One region of the Paenibacillus sp. NRS-1781 genome, then DNA from elsewhere that is predicted to be linked to it. Evidence: riboswitches for the same ligand, from Rfam matches in the RefSeq annotation. Region 1 holds a riboswitch; the other holds the start of a gene.
The links. A riboswitch is a leader RNA that binds a small molecule or an ion and turns the genes downstream of it on or off. The one in region 1 is predicted to bind cyclic di-GMP.

Region 1 (7,449 bases):
AATCTTCCCTTCCGCATTGGTAGTTTGAATGATTGGGGCTCTTTTCTCCGCTTTATCATAGAGCGCGAATTTTGCTCCAGGCAGTACCTTATCAGGCTCATCCTGATCAACCTTTGTAATTTCGAGGCTTTCTTTAATACCACTGCCTGAACTGGAGCCGGAAGAAGTCCGCACAATAATTTCTTGATTCGTCTCCTTCTGTTCTGTTGTTAAGCGATCCCCTTCGAAGGATACTTTGTTGCTCACCTTTTCTTTGTCAGCTGCATCAATGAACGCTTGATATTCCAGAATAAAGGCGGAGGAAATCTCCTTCGTAAAAGCAAGCTCAAAAGTTTCCTGACCTTGAGCATCTGGCTTGAAAATGAGCTTGTAATCAAGATCCCTAGTTAGTTCTGTACTCTTGGTAACCTTCCCGTTTTCAGACACCACAGTTGAATACAGATGAAAGGAATTCTCGATCAGAATCTGATTGCTGCTGGGATGATCCACAATTTTGGCATTTGTTACTTGAGACTGTCCTTCGTTTATACGGATTTGCCAGTTAATTTTATTCCCGTTCTGGCTGCCGCTTTTAGAAACATATTCTCCACCGTGAGGTAAGGTTACTTGGGCTGACCATTCTGAGATTATATTTTCTCCATCCAGAAAAAGGGCCTTATTGCGGATTTCTCTTTCAATAAGTTCTCCTTCCAGCGTCGTTTGGAACGTAATCCAATATGGGGTTTGAATCTGATTGTTAAATTGGATACGCAACGTGTTGCCATTTTGTTCGGATGGGAGAATAAGTGTGTACTGGTCTGCTGGTAATTCGGAGCCCTTTTCCACGCCGTTCCTCGATCCAGTCAGTGTCATGTTGTACACTTTAACGGAGTTTGGCAGTAGCTTCTGACCTTGCAGCAATGGATCTTTTATTTCCGGTTGTTTTAGGGTCTTACGGTTATAGTTGGCCTTAATGTCCCATGTGATGTGTTTGGAGCTGGCATTGTAGCTTCCTTGCTTGGCTCCATTCTGCTGGGTCATGATGTCTGGAAAGACCCGGGCGTCTGCTTCTGCAGATTTTGAATCTCCGTCCTGCTGCCATTCAATGACGGACTTATTCCAGAACTCAGTCTTTTTCACATCTTTTTTCCAGTCATTATTGAATGCGGTTGAATATTTGATCGTATAAGTATCTTGAATTGGTGCATGGAAAATGATATTAAATCCTTGCTTATTATCCGGTGATAACGGAATAAGCTCATAATCTGCGGGAGCTTGAAGCTCCGTTTTTCCGTCAGCGGATTGGATTTTCAAAGTATTCGGCAACAAGGCCAAGCCGTCGTTGGGAAATACATCCTTGATGACGATATCGTTCATAATATATTGATCTTCATTGATGGTAATAACCCAAGGTATGAATTTTGCGTTATAGTTCGGCTCCTTGGATTCTTTAATAATAATTCCACTTTTAAGAGTTGCTGTGGCATCCTTAGAGACTCCACCTGAAGTCACACGGTTCGTTACCTTATCATCTTGATATACACGTTCTTTGGCTTTCGTTTGATAACGAATGGTATAGGCTGTATCCACATCGGAGTTGAATTGGAGATCAAAGCCGTTGCTGTCCAGATCATTCGTAACCGGAGAGACGGTATATTCTGAGGATGGAAGTACCTCTTGAGTATCGTCTTTGTATATTTCAAGTGAAGCGGGAAGCCATACCTGACTGTTGTTGAACCGATCACTTAACAAGGCTTTGTCGGCAGGTATTTTCTTTTCGCTGAAGTTGTACTTGATCACCCAAGATACCGTTTGTGTAACAGGGTCGTAGCTTTCCACCTTCTTGGACAAGAATTCTCCGCGATCAACCTGTACGGTAGCGGTAGCAGAGACACCATTCATAGAGTCTCCCGAAAAAGTAGCTGTGTTGGAGAATCGGGTCTCGTCACTTGTAATATCTGTAGAATACTGAATCTGATAGGCTGGGCTGATGCTCTCGTCTTTAAAACGAATAACAAAGCCCGTACCGGCCTGATCTGGTTCGAGCGTATACTTGTCCCCACTGATTGGGTCCTTAACTACCGTCGAGCCGTCAATATTGACTTGCAGATTATACAGTTGGAAGGAGTCTCGCAACAGCTCCAGCCCTTGAGGAGTCGGGTCAGTTACGATCGCATTCTTTACGGTGTCCAATTGTGTATTCACATTAATGGCCCAGTCAATCTTGTTTTTGCCGTTAGCCTTTCCTTGTTTACTTATTGGGGGACCGGACACGGGTTTGATGTTGACGATGGATGTTTGTACCCCGATCTTAATTGGAGTCGAAATAATGACTTCTGTACTGCCTTTTGCAACTTCCTTACTGAACTCGGTTTTTACTTGCAGTTTTCCGCTTACGTTGGAATGATTCTCTACGTAATCGTTAAAGGTCATAATGACTTTCCCTTGGCGATCTACCGTAAAGGTACCAACCTCTCCATCTGTTGAAATCAACGGAGACGAGATATCTGTGTAAATTTCAAATTGTTCCGGTAAGTTAAAGGTGAAGGTATCACCTTCTTTATACTGATTGTCCGGAATCTCCCATTCATAGCTTAGCTGGACTGCCGCGCCAATGTCCACACGGACGCCAGGATTATCCACAGCATCAATGATACGGCCAGTTTCATCCGTCAAGATCAGCTTGGTTAAAATATTGTCTACTTGAACTGAGTTGGTCGCTGCCTGAATCATAGGGGCTATGCTGGGAGGTGCCTCTAACGGTTCAGGGTTTGGAATACCGTATACATCTTCCATAACTGTATTCGCAGGATCGCTTATAGCGCTTTCTGGTACAGCCGTGGTTGAAGTGTCTGCGTAAGCCAACGCTGCACTAAAAAAACTTTGGAAAATAAGCAATAGTACAATGATCGTTGCGTTTATTTTTGTTCTCATACTCTTAAGTAAGTCTCCTATTCATCATAATATTATGGAAAGTACCCGGGCGGATTTGGCTCCCCCCTCTTTCTTGTCCCGGAAATAGTATATTCAACAAACTTAGTTTTTAAATGACTGACTAGATATACAATACCTTCCTTATCTCAACAATTTCTCAACAATAATAGAAAAAAGCCCTGATCGCAGTGATCAGGGCTTTCTACAAAAAAAATTAATATTGTTTTGTTTTTGTATATTTGGAGGGTTCTTTGGCCATTGCAAACTTCTGTTTTCCGCTTTTTAGAGCAGCATCTACTGTAGTGTCAATGATAACCCATTGATTGTTGATATTGACTTCATTCCAGGCGTGGTAAGTTTTCACATAGGAGGATTCACCCATAACCAGCTTCGTTGGAACATCCACACTTCGAAGCATGGCGGCGAACAGTGAAGCGTATCCATAGCAAATGTCTTTTTGCGAAACTATTGTACGATCAATTTGTGGAAGGTAGTCTGTTGATAGGTTGAAAGGCTGATTGGAATCGTATTTAATATGACTAATGACATACTCGTAAATACGTTTCACCTTTTCATCATCTGTCTTTGCACCCTTGGTTAATTCCTTGGCTTTCCGAATCGCCTGATTCGTATCGCTCCAGTCAATATTTTGAATAGAATTGAGGTATATGGTTTTACTGTCATTCAAATTTAACTGGACCGTTTCTTCACCTATCACTTTATACTGGTTGCCAGTTAGCTGTTCCAATAAACGAATGTTATAATTGCCATTGCCCATTTGAAGAGCAAATGCTTCTTCAGGCTTGCCCGAATTCAGATAATAAGAGTATTTCTCCGCATCCTTGGTAATTACAATCTTGGTTTTGACATTGGAGTTGACAGGATAACGTATACTAACAATACCGTGGTTTACGTTGTTTTGATTCAGCCATGCCTGACTTTCGGCAGCAAATGCTGTCGTATGTAGGGGGATGGATAACAAAAAAACCAAAATAATTAAAAAAGATGACATTTTCCTCATAGAAAAACTTCCTTTCGGCGGCTAGGCTGCCATCTTAAAAAGAAGGCCCTATAGCTTTGCGTCCCTGCCTTTCGACAGGTTTGCTATTATCGTATAAAGTTTTTCAGGAAAAAAGACACGACAAAAAGCCTCTCCAACCGGTAGCTGGCTGCCATCTTAAAAAGAAGGCCCTGTAGCTTTGCGTCCCTGCCTTTCGACAGGTTTGCCATTTATCCTGAACAGTCTATATCTATCATTCTATCAGTTGGACTTCCGATTAGGCAAGCACAATCTCAGATTTTCTCTGTTTTTCGACAAAGTCATCTAATAGATGAGTTTATAGTTTGGTTCGATTCCCCCATTTTTTGCGGAAGGAATGTGGGGTTTCTCCGACATGTTCCTTGAACAGGTTGATAAAATGGCTAGTGTTGGGAATCCCTACAAACCGTGCGATATCCACAATGGATTCGTCACTGGTTTTAAGCCAGCCTTGAGCCGCTGTGATGCGGACATTAATGAGATAATCAATTGGAGAAAATCCAATCTGTTTCTTGAAGTTTTTAGCGAGATTGAATTTGTTTAACTCAAACATGTCTGCCAGCGAATCCAGCGTAATTCGTTCACTGTAGGATCGATCCAAATATTGCTGAACCTTGCGTACCTCGGTGATCGTATCCTGATTTACATACGGATGATCGTAGGGGTGCTGCAAAATATAAGTCAGCAACTCACTGATGAGTCTGGATGTCAACAGTTCAGCAGAGAGAGTTCTGTCAGATTGTACGCATAAGAGGGAACGCAGCTTGTCCAATATGGTGACTGGATCGTTGAGTGATATTACAGGCTTGTTGTGCTTGGCAAATTGTTCGTAGAAATTGTCGATCAGATTGCCGTACACATTTACACTGATAAACTCCCAAGCTTCATGACCAGCACTGCTGTACTGTACGAATTCCTCACAATTAACGAAAAACATATCATGAGGCTTCAATATGTATTTTTTCTCTCGGTACAGTAATTCCCCTTGTCCTGATAACGTAAAAACGAGCAGAAACGAGGTGAGTTCCTTCCGTTCCATGGCATAAGCAGATGTTTTTTTGAAATAACCTATTTCCTGTATATAAAAAAGGGATCGCTTGGCAAAAGCGGAGGGAGTACGTGCAATGACGACTGGATCGCTGCTCCAAGGGGTCCCATTCCCGTTGTTTTTTTGGTCTGTTGTCATGTCCAATTCCTTTACAAAAGAGCAAATTTATCAAGCTAATCACTGTTTGTTTAACAAACAAAATGGTGGTTTACACATGATTTCCTACTTAATACGGTTTATTTTATCACATCATATAAATGCATGTAGCGAATAATATTTTGAATTATTTCCCAATCTAAATCAGGTGTACTATTATGGTGAAAACAGCCTCGTTTCCTCCATATTTTTAACTCATTCATCCATATGAAAAAGTTAAATTATGTTGAAAAAAATTCGGAGATGCCATGGATTTAATTCAATTCTGGAATAAAATCCAGGAAAGGATGCTAAAGGTATTCTATGCCCATTCCACCTTCCAACGTGCATATCCTTTTGTTTTGAAAAAAATGGGTCTTTGTTCTAGCGAAATAGTTCATTAGGCTTATCATGGAAAAAAATGAGATTGGGTCCAATGTTGTGATTTTGTTCACAAATATGTAGACGCACGAGGGAGATATATGAACTCTTTTTGTGCTGATTAGTGCACTGTAAATATATGCAAATCATATGTAAAATAAAAGCATAAAAGTACAAAATAACACAAAAAGTGCATTATCTTATTTGCGTGATTTTCTGCTTCGATGCGTTCTAATATAATAGGAAATAGAGTGCCGTTAGCTTTGGAATTCATACAGGCAATGATATGATGGGTAATACAGATATAGGGCTTCACTTACTCAACAGTCAGTTTGGAGGATTAATAGGATGGGAAAACCAAAAAATACGAAAACCGCAGCGGCTTGGTCGCTCGTTATTCTGGGAGCGGGCTTTGCAGCTATGTTGCCTTTTCAGCAATATAGCTGGGCTCGGTTGTTAGCAGGTGCTTTCGAGGCCGGGCTTGTCGGAGGACTGGCGGACTGGTTCGCCGTCACCGCATTGTTCCGTCACCCGCTGGGCATTCCGATTCCACACACAGCACTTCTTCCCAAGAACAGGGACAAGCTAACGAGTACCTTGGTGAGTACGGTGGAAAATAACCTGCTTAATAAAGACAGTATCGCATCTAAAATTGCCGATATCCGGCTGGCCGATTTGATGCTGGATGGTGTGGAAAAGGGCTTGCGCACGCCGGAAGCGGCCGCATCCATAGATGTTCTCGCCAAACGACTGGTCCGGTCGCTTCCGCTTGCGGAGCTGGCCCCAGTAATTGCGGCCGAGATCAAGCGGCAGGTGACAGATTTCGACGCCGGACCGCTGCTGGAGGCGCTTGTCCGTCAAACCAGTGAGAAGGGCTATGACCGCCGCGCGCTGGATGACTCGCTGGAGCAGGCTGAATCCTGGCTTTTGAAGCCGGAAACGGGCTACACGCTGGGTACCTTGGGAATGCAGGCTATTAGCGGTTTGCAAGTGAGCGGGCTGATGCAATTTGCCCTGAATGCGTTCCTTGGCTATCTGAACGAAGAGCGCATGGGTGAAATGATTCGCCACTTCCTGCTGGATCAGGTTGCGGAGCTGCAAAGGGAAGAACATCCACGCCGTCGGGCCGTGCTGGATGGTCTGAAAACACAGCTGACCCGTCTGGCGACGAAAGATACGGTTCAGGAAGGCTTGAACAGCTGGAAAAACAACCTTGTGGGAACCTGGGAAGGCGATGCGTCGGTGCTTCATAAGATGGAAGAGCTGCGCGTACGCTTATTGGACTATATGGAAGACGGCAGCTATGTGCCGACCTATATTTTGCCGCTACTGGATCGGATGCTGGCTGATTTGAGAGGGAATACCGAGCTGCTGGACAAGATCAATTCTAGAATTGTGGCAGGCATTACCGGGCTGGTGGAAGCCAACCATAGTCGAATTGGTAATCTGGTACGCGAAAATGTAGATAAAATGGATAACGATTCCCTGATTGCTCTGATGGAGGACAAGCTGGGGCAGGACTTGCAGTGGATACGTATTAACGGCGCGGTTACGGGCTTCCTGATCGGTATTGTCCTGACAGGTGTCCGTATGCTGATCGGTTGATTCATTAGAGAAGAAAATGCTACAGATAAGGTTGTGAAGCAATGAGGCTTTGGCACGAAGAGTTGATCGACAAGCTGCCGCGGCCGCAACTGCTGGGGCAACACCGCGAGTGCTGTGCACTGCGTGGGAACGGGTGGGGAAAGCGACATGCTACGGTTAATTATGTGTTCGACTATCACCCCATGCTGCTCGTCCGCTACCATAAGCTCATCATGGACGAAATGAAAAGTCGCGGTTACAACGTTGATCCGCTATGGGAGCAGCCGTTGTATCGCGGCAAGCAGTGCGAACCGTGGGCGACAGAGCTTGGCGAGGAACTGGAAGCTGT
Region 2 (7,449 bases), on a different contig from region 1:
CGCCGGGCGCGCGAGCACCTTTACAGGCTGACCGGACATGAATCGTCCGGTCGTGCCTTTTGCAATACACGGTATGATCGGCATGATGCATTTTTGAGTAGCGCAGGGATGGATTTGAATCTGGAGAAGCGATAGCGCTCGCCTTTGGAACGGGATTCAAACCTTTACACGATTTTATACAATCGAGTGAATCCCGGTCCAACAGCGATCGTAAGATCAAATCCATCCCGTAGCGGGCTACTCAACCGTGCTCCATCCGATCACCTACCCAAATTAGAGAGGAAGTGGAGAGTTATGAAGCTCGTACTTTTGTCTGGTGGTTCCGGTAAGAGATTATGGCCTTTGTCCAACGATTCCCGTTCCAAACAATTTTTGAAGGTGCTGGAGAGTCCGGAGGGGAATTCGGAATCTATGGTGCAGCGGGTGTGGAGACAACTGGGGGATAACGGCTTGTCCGAATCCTCGTTTATTGCAACAGGGAGAGCGCAGGTTGAAATGATTCAGAGTCAGGTTGGGCAGGATACGCGCATCATTGTTGAGCCGGAACGAAGAGATACGTTTCCTGCCATTGCGCTGACAGCGACTTATCTATATTCCATTGTTGGAGTTTCCCCCGATGAAATCGTTGCAATATTGCCGGTAGATCCCTATGTAGAGGATGCTTTCTTTGCTACAGTTACCCAGTTGGAACATACTCTTCAGGAGAGTGAAGGCAAGCTTGCGTTAATCGGAGTTGTCCCTTCCTATCCTTCTGAGAAATATGGTTACATTATACCGAAAAATGATGCCACACAAGGTAGCACAGGCTACCGCGAAGTGAGCCATTTTCAAGAGAAACCCGACCGGGAGCAGGCGGAGCGTCTGATGGAACGCAATGCTCTATGGAACTGCGGGGTTTTTGCATTCCAATTGGGTTACTTGCTCGATATCTTGGCATCCAAAGGTTTGCCGCTGAACTATGAAGAAATGCAAAAGCAATATTCTTCTCTGGAAAAAATCAGCTTTGACTATGAGGTAGTCGAGAAGGAGCAGGACATCGTTGTTCTTCCGTATGATGGATTTTGGAAGGATTTGGGCACCTGGAACACCTTAACGGAAGAAATGTCCCATCAGCAAGTGGGCAGAGGCGTAGTTACGGAGGATTGCGTCAATACGAGCCTTATCAACGAACTGGATATCCCCGTGGCAATCATTGGAACGAATGATCTGATCGTAGCTGTCAGCCCGGATGGCATCCTTGTGACCAATAAGGCGGAAAGTCCGCGCATCAAGGAAGTGCTCAAGGCTCATAATCAGCGTCCAATGTACGAAGAGCGACGTTGGGGGCATTATCGGGTAGTGGACTATGTGAAGTATGACGAGGGCAACGAGGTATTGACCAAGCGAATCCGTGTGCTGCAAGGCAAAAATATCAGCTACCAGCTTCATTTCAAACGGAGTGAAATTTGGACCATTATTAGCGGTGAAGCGGAAATTATTTTGAATGAAAAGCTGCATAAGGTGAAGGCGGGTGATGTGGTTCGCATTCCAGAAGGGACGAAGCATAGCATTTTAGCCGTGACCGATGTGGAATTGATCGAGGTACAGACAGGTTCTGAGTTGATCGAAGAGGATATTGTCCGTTTTTGCATGGATTGGGATGAAATTTCCCGTCACCAGTTTATTTCATAAATGAGCATCATGCAACATTCCTGAAGGATGAAAAATGACTCATTTATGAAGTTTTTATCCCGAACTGTCGAAAATACGCGAAAATCTGTAAATTCATGAACATGACCTATTAAATTTTGGTAAAAAAAAGTCGATACTTAGGGTAAGAAGGAATCCAAACTCCTTCCACGATAAACGCAGCCCTGTTGAAAGGCAGGTACGCAAAGCTAAAGGGCCTTCCGTGAGGATGGCAGCCTGGCTACCGAAAGGAAGAGCGAGAGTGAGCCCCTATTTTACCCCTGTGAATCGATGGATACGCAGTGTACTCCCCGTTGTTATGCTTTTTTCTTTGTTGCCCGTCGGTTTTGGTGAATCTCTGTCCGTGGCGAATGCTGCCACACTACAGCCTGTTAATTCGGACGCTTCTGCTGAGGCCCGTGAACTATACAACTATTTGATCAGCATCTCGGGAAAAAAGATGGTCACAGGTCAACATGATTATTTGGAAAGTCCGGATGAATTAAGCAACAAGGTCCAAAAAATCAGTAAGGCGTATGCTGGTGTACATGGCTACGAGATGGGAGCCATCTCCGGCCAGTCCGCCGCTACGGAGGCAGCACAACGTAAAAATGTCGTCGATAGCGCCATACGTTGGAGTAGAGCTGGCGGCATGGTTACGATGACTTATCATGAACCGTTGCCGGGTAAGCCACTGACTTGGGCCAATGTGCAGGCGAAAGTAAGCCAGGCGGAGTTCAATAAATATGTGACGCCGGGTACTACGCAGTATAATCTTCTCATTGCCGATCTGGATAAGGTCGCTGTATCGTTAAAGCAGCTTCGTGATGCAGGGGTTCCGGTATTATGGAGACCTTACCACGAAATGAACGGCGACTGGTTCTGGTGGGGAAACAAAAACAATTTCAATCAGCTATGGAATATCATGTATGACCGTTTTGTAAATACGCATCAGCTGAACAATCTGCTGTGGGTATGGAGTCCGAATGCGCCTAATTCGTACACTGCTCCATATACCCCGAAATATCCGGGGGATGACAAAGTGGATATTTTGGCTGTAGACATTTACAACCATGATTTTAAGCAAAGCCATTACGAAGGATTGCTCGGACTGGCACGAAATAAACCGATTGCCATTGGGGAACATGGTGAGGTGCCCAGTCCCGAGGTGATGAAGGCTCAGCCTAAATGGGTGTATTCCATGACCTGGGGCAAGATGCTGACCGAAAATAACACGACGGATCAGATTCATGATTATATGAATGATTCGACAAGCTTGACGCGGGATGATGTGAAAAAAGGGCTGGCTGCGATGAAAAAACCTGACACGGAGCTACCAACCGTACCGGACACGGGACAAAATGGCTCGACTCCAGCTCCGCCAGTGGTAAGTAAACCAGTCCCGCCTTCCGTTCCGGATATGGTCTACGCAAACGGGCTGCGGGGCGAATATTTTAACGACATGAATCTGGATGGCACTGCTGTTTTGGTTCGCACAGACAGTAAGCTGGATTATAACTGGCGTGCCGCCACGCCTGATCCAAAGGTGGAGGCTGATCAGTTCTCAGTCCGTTGGACGGGCAAAATCAAGCCGCAATATAGTGAGGCCTATACGTTTACCACGATATCCGATGATGGCATTCGTGTATGGGTAGATGGCAAGCTGATTATTGATAGCTGGTTCAAACAAAGCTGGACAGAACGCAAGGGCAGCATTTCCTTGCAAGCAGGCAAAATGGCAGATTTGAAGGTTGAATATTATGATGAAAAGGGCGACGCAATGGCACGTCTGATGTGGGAAAGTCAGCATGAAGCGAAAGCGGTAATTCCCGGCAACGCTTTGTTTCTTCCTTGATATATACTCTTTCCCCGCCAAAAATTTTGAGGAGAGAGAGGGTGGAGCACAATGATGAAAAAATGGTTGACCCAAAAGTATATAGTGGTATTGGCCGGGCTGCTAGGGGTCGCAGCTATAGCGCTGATTGCCTGGTTTATTCATACGCCTCCCAAGAGTGAAGAACTTCAGACGATTAAAGTAGCGGCGGCGAGTCCGGTATGGAAGCTTGGTCAGCGGGATGACTCTTCAGTAGAATTTAGAGGTGTGGTCGGTAAGGACAATGTCAATATTTCGGTGGCCTCTACCGAGTCGTCTGCTAAAGGAACATCGTCAGCGATGTCCATAGCGGGGAGTACAACGGCTCCGATATTGCTCAGCAGTGGAGATATCCCTTCCGGATTAAATGCGTCCACGAATCCTGAACTGTCCCTCCAGTACAAGCTGGATCAGGTTCCTCCCAACGGGATGATATTCCGTGTACGAATTTTGGATGCGGGCAAAGCCGTTCCCCAGATGGCTGTATTTTCAAATCATCAGCTGTCCGGTATCATCCAGATTGCCGGGGTTGCCGGCACAGGCAGTGCATATAATTTCAAAAGCAATTACGAGCTATATATCCCCAAAGAGCAATTGCAAAGCGGTGTTAACGTACTCAAGCTAAAGACAGCGCGCTGCCTATACTGCTCCTCTGTTGAAGATAAAAATGTGTGGTGGACTTGGGATGACTTGAGCTTGGAGACGTTAGCTTCACCTGCAACCGAGCCGATACACGGTAAATATATATTGACCGGAACGAATGTCAATAATAAAGAATTTTATTATGATGAGGGTGCAGTTAAACATTTACCATATGTTCTCAAATGGCTGGGAATTGCGTATAGCGGCAATGTCATGAGAGTCACTTGTGCCAGTAATGTAAACAAGGCCTGCACAGACGTGGGAGATTACTACCAAACATTGAAGCAGTATAATATGCAATCGTCAGCTTTGTATTTGTATACAGGCGATATCAAGCTGCAAAAAGACGGCTCCCTGCCGGAGACGGCTAAGCAGAAATTGCGCGATTATGTAAAAAAATATGGTTCATACCTGCATTATTACGAAGTAGATAATGAACCTGGATTGTTTAACCGCTCAAAAGCGGTCAATTTGGCCGTCGCCAAATGGCTGAATACGGAAGGTAAGCAATTGGCGCCGCATCTCAAAACGGTTGCGCCGGGTTGGGCCTACTGGCCGACATATTCAACCAAGGCATGCAAAAACCAAACCGGAGGTACGCCCAAATGCGGCGATCCGGATGGATGGGAGCGGGACCCGGCACAACGTAAACAGCTGGAGGATGTCACTGACCTGACCAATGGACATGCCTATGGCGAATCGTATAACGAAGAGGGAGGAGGCAGCTTTGTTCAAAATCTGAAAACGTTCGGCGGTTCAAGTAACGGGCTGGAGAAGAAGATGCTGAATACGGAGTTTGGTACGAACGATACGCATCGGGACAACCCTGAGTACGGGGCCAGTCAGCCACAGGCAGCCGCATTCGACCGGATTATGCGTTCGCAGATTGGTTTTGCCGATATGTTTATTCAGCATGCTGCTTTCTATAAGGACTACACGCTGTTTAAAACCGGCTTTGACCTGCAAAATCACAATCCGGCGAATACGGAAATGTATCCGTTCGGACAAGGGCAGGACAGCCGTGTAAACATCATGAGACGCTTGAGTCTGGCTTATGCCACACACGGGAAACCATTGACTTATACGGTCCTGAATCCGGAGGAAACGAAGGATAAGATGGTCTATGTCCGTGCAGTGGATACGGCTAAACTGAAACCGCTGGCTGGCAGTGGGGCCACCTCGGACAAATTGCTGGTGAATCTGGTGAATTTCGAATCCACAGCACAGACGATCCGCGTACGGGTGACGATGCCGAAAGCCGGTTTGTACACGGGTGAACGCTTCGGAGCTGGCTCTACGTACAGCCAGGCACAGCGTTCCATATCCGGACTCAAGGCTTCGCCTGCCCTTGATTTTGAAGAAAAGCTGGGTCCTGGCGAGTCGGTACAATACATTCTGGAACTGAAAAGTACAGATCAGACCGCAGCTTCGGCCCCTACAGAGGTGAAGGCCGCCTCTGTTCAGGAAGACGCGGTAAAGATCAATTGGCTTCAGGCAGAAGGCGTATCCGCCTATGATGTACTGCGTGCGGACGGGACAAACGGGGCGTATCAGGTGATTGCCTCGGAAGTAGCGGGAAGCACGTATACGGACCACACGGTGAAGGCAGGAAGTCACTACGCCTACAAAGTCCGAGCGACTGGGGGCACTCAAGTGTCCCCGGCAGCCGAGGTCGCTTAATGAGGACAGATACAGAGTAGGACCAGCGTTGAAGAATACCTTACATGCAACCGAAAATAGAATGCCAAAGAACCTATCAGGAGAAATTAGGACCTGACAGGTTCTTTTTTATCTGTAAATGGTTCTGATTTGGCAGTTCATTGCGTATATTTCAGAAGAAAATCCAAAAATCCTTTAATTTCCTCGCCATAAGACGACAACATTACAGGTATGTATTCATATATAATGGTTTTGCTCATAACTATACATACATGGTTTGTGGAGATTCTCTTTCCGGTGACCAAGAATGATAAAGTGAGGTAAGTGCCGAATGAACAAGGAGACTGAATCAGGGATGGACAACTCTCTTCTACGAAACAACGAACGGAAAGCAGACAAACCTGTCGTCCACCTGGACATCCGGGATATTTTGCTTCAATGTGGCATTGTGATGCCACATTGTCTACAGAGCGAAGCTGACGGAACCAAGGACCGAAAGGATAAGAGCTTGTAAAATATCGGTTGCCGGCACTGCTTAAAATTAGGAGTGAACCGGCTCCCACCCTTCTTTATTCCATCATTCGTTCCATGCGGACAAACGCGATAAAACGCTTGGCTTCTTCCTCAGACAAAGTTCGTCCATCAATGGTCAAATTAAAACGTTGCAGGATATCTTCATCGGACAGCTCCAACTGGTCCACAAATTCCCTCACATCTGAATCCAAAATTGCTGCCGGATGGCTAGTGCGTCCTACCAAGTAATCAATGGATACCCCGAAAATGTCTGCAAGTTTGGTCAGTATCTCAAAATCTGGCTTGCGCCGGTTTTTTTCATAGTGAGAAAGAGCCGCCCGCGTAATTCCGAGGGATTGCGCTAGTTCCTCTTGTTTTAATCCCTTATATTCCCGTAATTCAGCGATGCGGGTGCCATAATTCATCTGATTTTCCTCCTGAATGCAAGGTTGAGAAAGTAAAAAAAAGCAATTTTAAGCTTGACAAGATACGAGTTGTATCATAAATTAGTTATGTAGGATACATAACGTATCGTTATTTTATAGTTTTATCCAGATGCTATCGTTCATATACCCTGGGAGGCCACGGATGGTTTAGCACTTGTGCAAATTCGCTGGCTAGACCTTCTATGCGCTATTATACAACATTTTACTATAGATTATATGGTCATGCTATGCAGAGGATCAGTACAAGCGTCATTGCATCGAAAACAAGTCAATCAGAGAGGACTGGTCTTGTGCAGTTGAAAGAGTACATCCGTATGATCCGAAAAAGAATATGGTTGATTAGCGGTATCGTATTGTTGGTATGTGCTGTGGTAGGCGTGAAAAATGTATATTTTACCCTTCAGATTTATGAAGCGACAGCGAAGCTTATTATCAACCAAACGCCAAGGCCGGATCGTGCGGGTGTCGTCGATTACAGTGTCGTTCAAACGAATATAGCTTTAACGAACTCCTATAAGCAAATTATGATGTCCTCGGCAATTATGGACCAGGTGGTCGCCAGCTTCCCCGATCTCAAGGTCACTCCGTCAGTTCTGGCGCAAAAACTAAGAGTAAACACCGCAGGTGATTCACAGGTCATGGATTTAA

Region 2: linked by a shared signal. The riboswitch ahead of ACIFO6_RS01475 (glycosyl hydrolase) and the one ahead of ACIFO6_RS14255 (transglutaminase domain-containing protein) in region 1 are both predicted to bind cyclic di-GMP.

The regions. Positions count from the first base shown of each region.
Region 1 is NZ_JBITPI010000038.1:27,886-35,334, forward strand. Features, by position in the region: gene ACIFO6_RS14250 (collagen binding domain-containing protein) at 1-2,913, opposite strand, end outside; gene ACIFO6_RS14255 (transglutaminase domain-containing protein) at 3,128-3,934, opposite strand; cyclic di-GMP riboswitch class I at 3,948-4,029, opposite strand; cyclic di-GMP riboswitch class I at 4,071-4,151, opposite strand; gene ACIFO6_RS14260 (AraC family transcriptional regulator) at 4,251-5,138, opposite strand; gene ACIFO6_RS14265 (DUF445 domain-containing protein) at 5,865-7,121, shown strand; gene ACIFO6_RS14270 (TIGR02328 family protein) at 7,163-7,449, shown strand, end outside.
Region 2 is NZ_JBITPI010000005.1:92,790-100,238, forward strand. Features, by position in the region: gene ACIFO6_RS01470 (sugar phosphate nucleotidyltransferase) at 295-1,671, shown strand; cyclic di-GMP riboswitch class I at 1,837-1,917, shown strand; gene ACIFO6_RS01475 (glycosyl hydrolase) at 1,898-3,523, shown strand; gene ACIFO6_RS01480 (hypothetical protein) at 3,575-5,863, shown strand; gene ACIFO6_RS01485 (hypothetical protein) at 6,174-6,356, shown strand; gene ACIFO6_RS01490 (helix-turn-helix domain-containing protein) at 6,412-6,780, opposite strand; gene ACIFO6_RS01495 (YveK family protein) at 7,092-7,449, shown strand, end outside.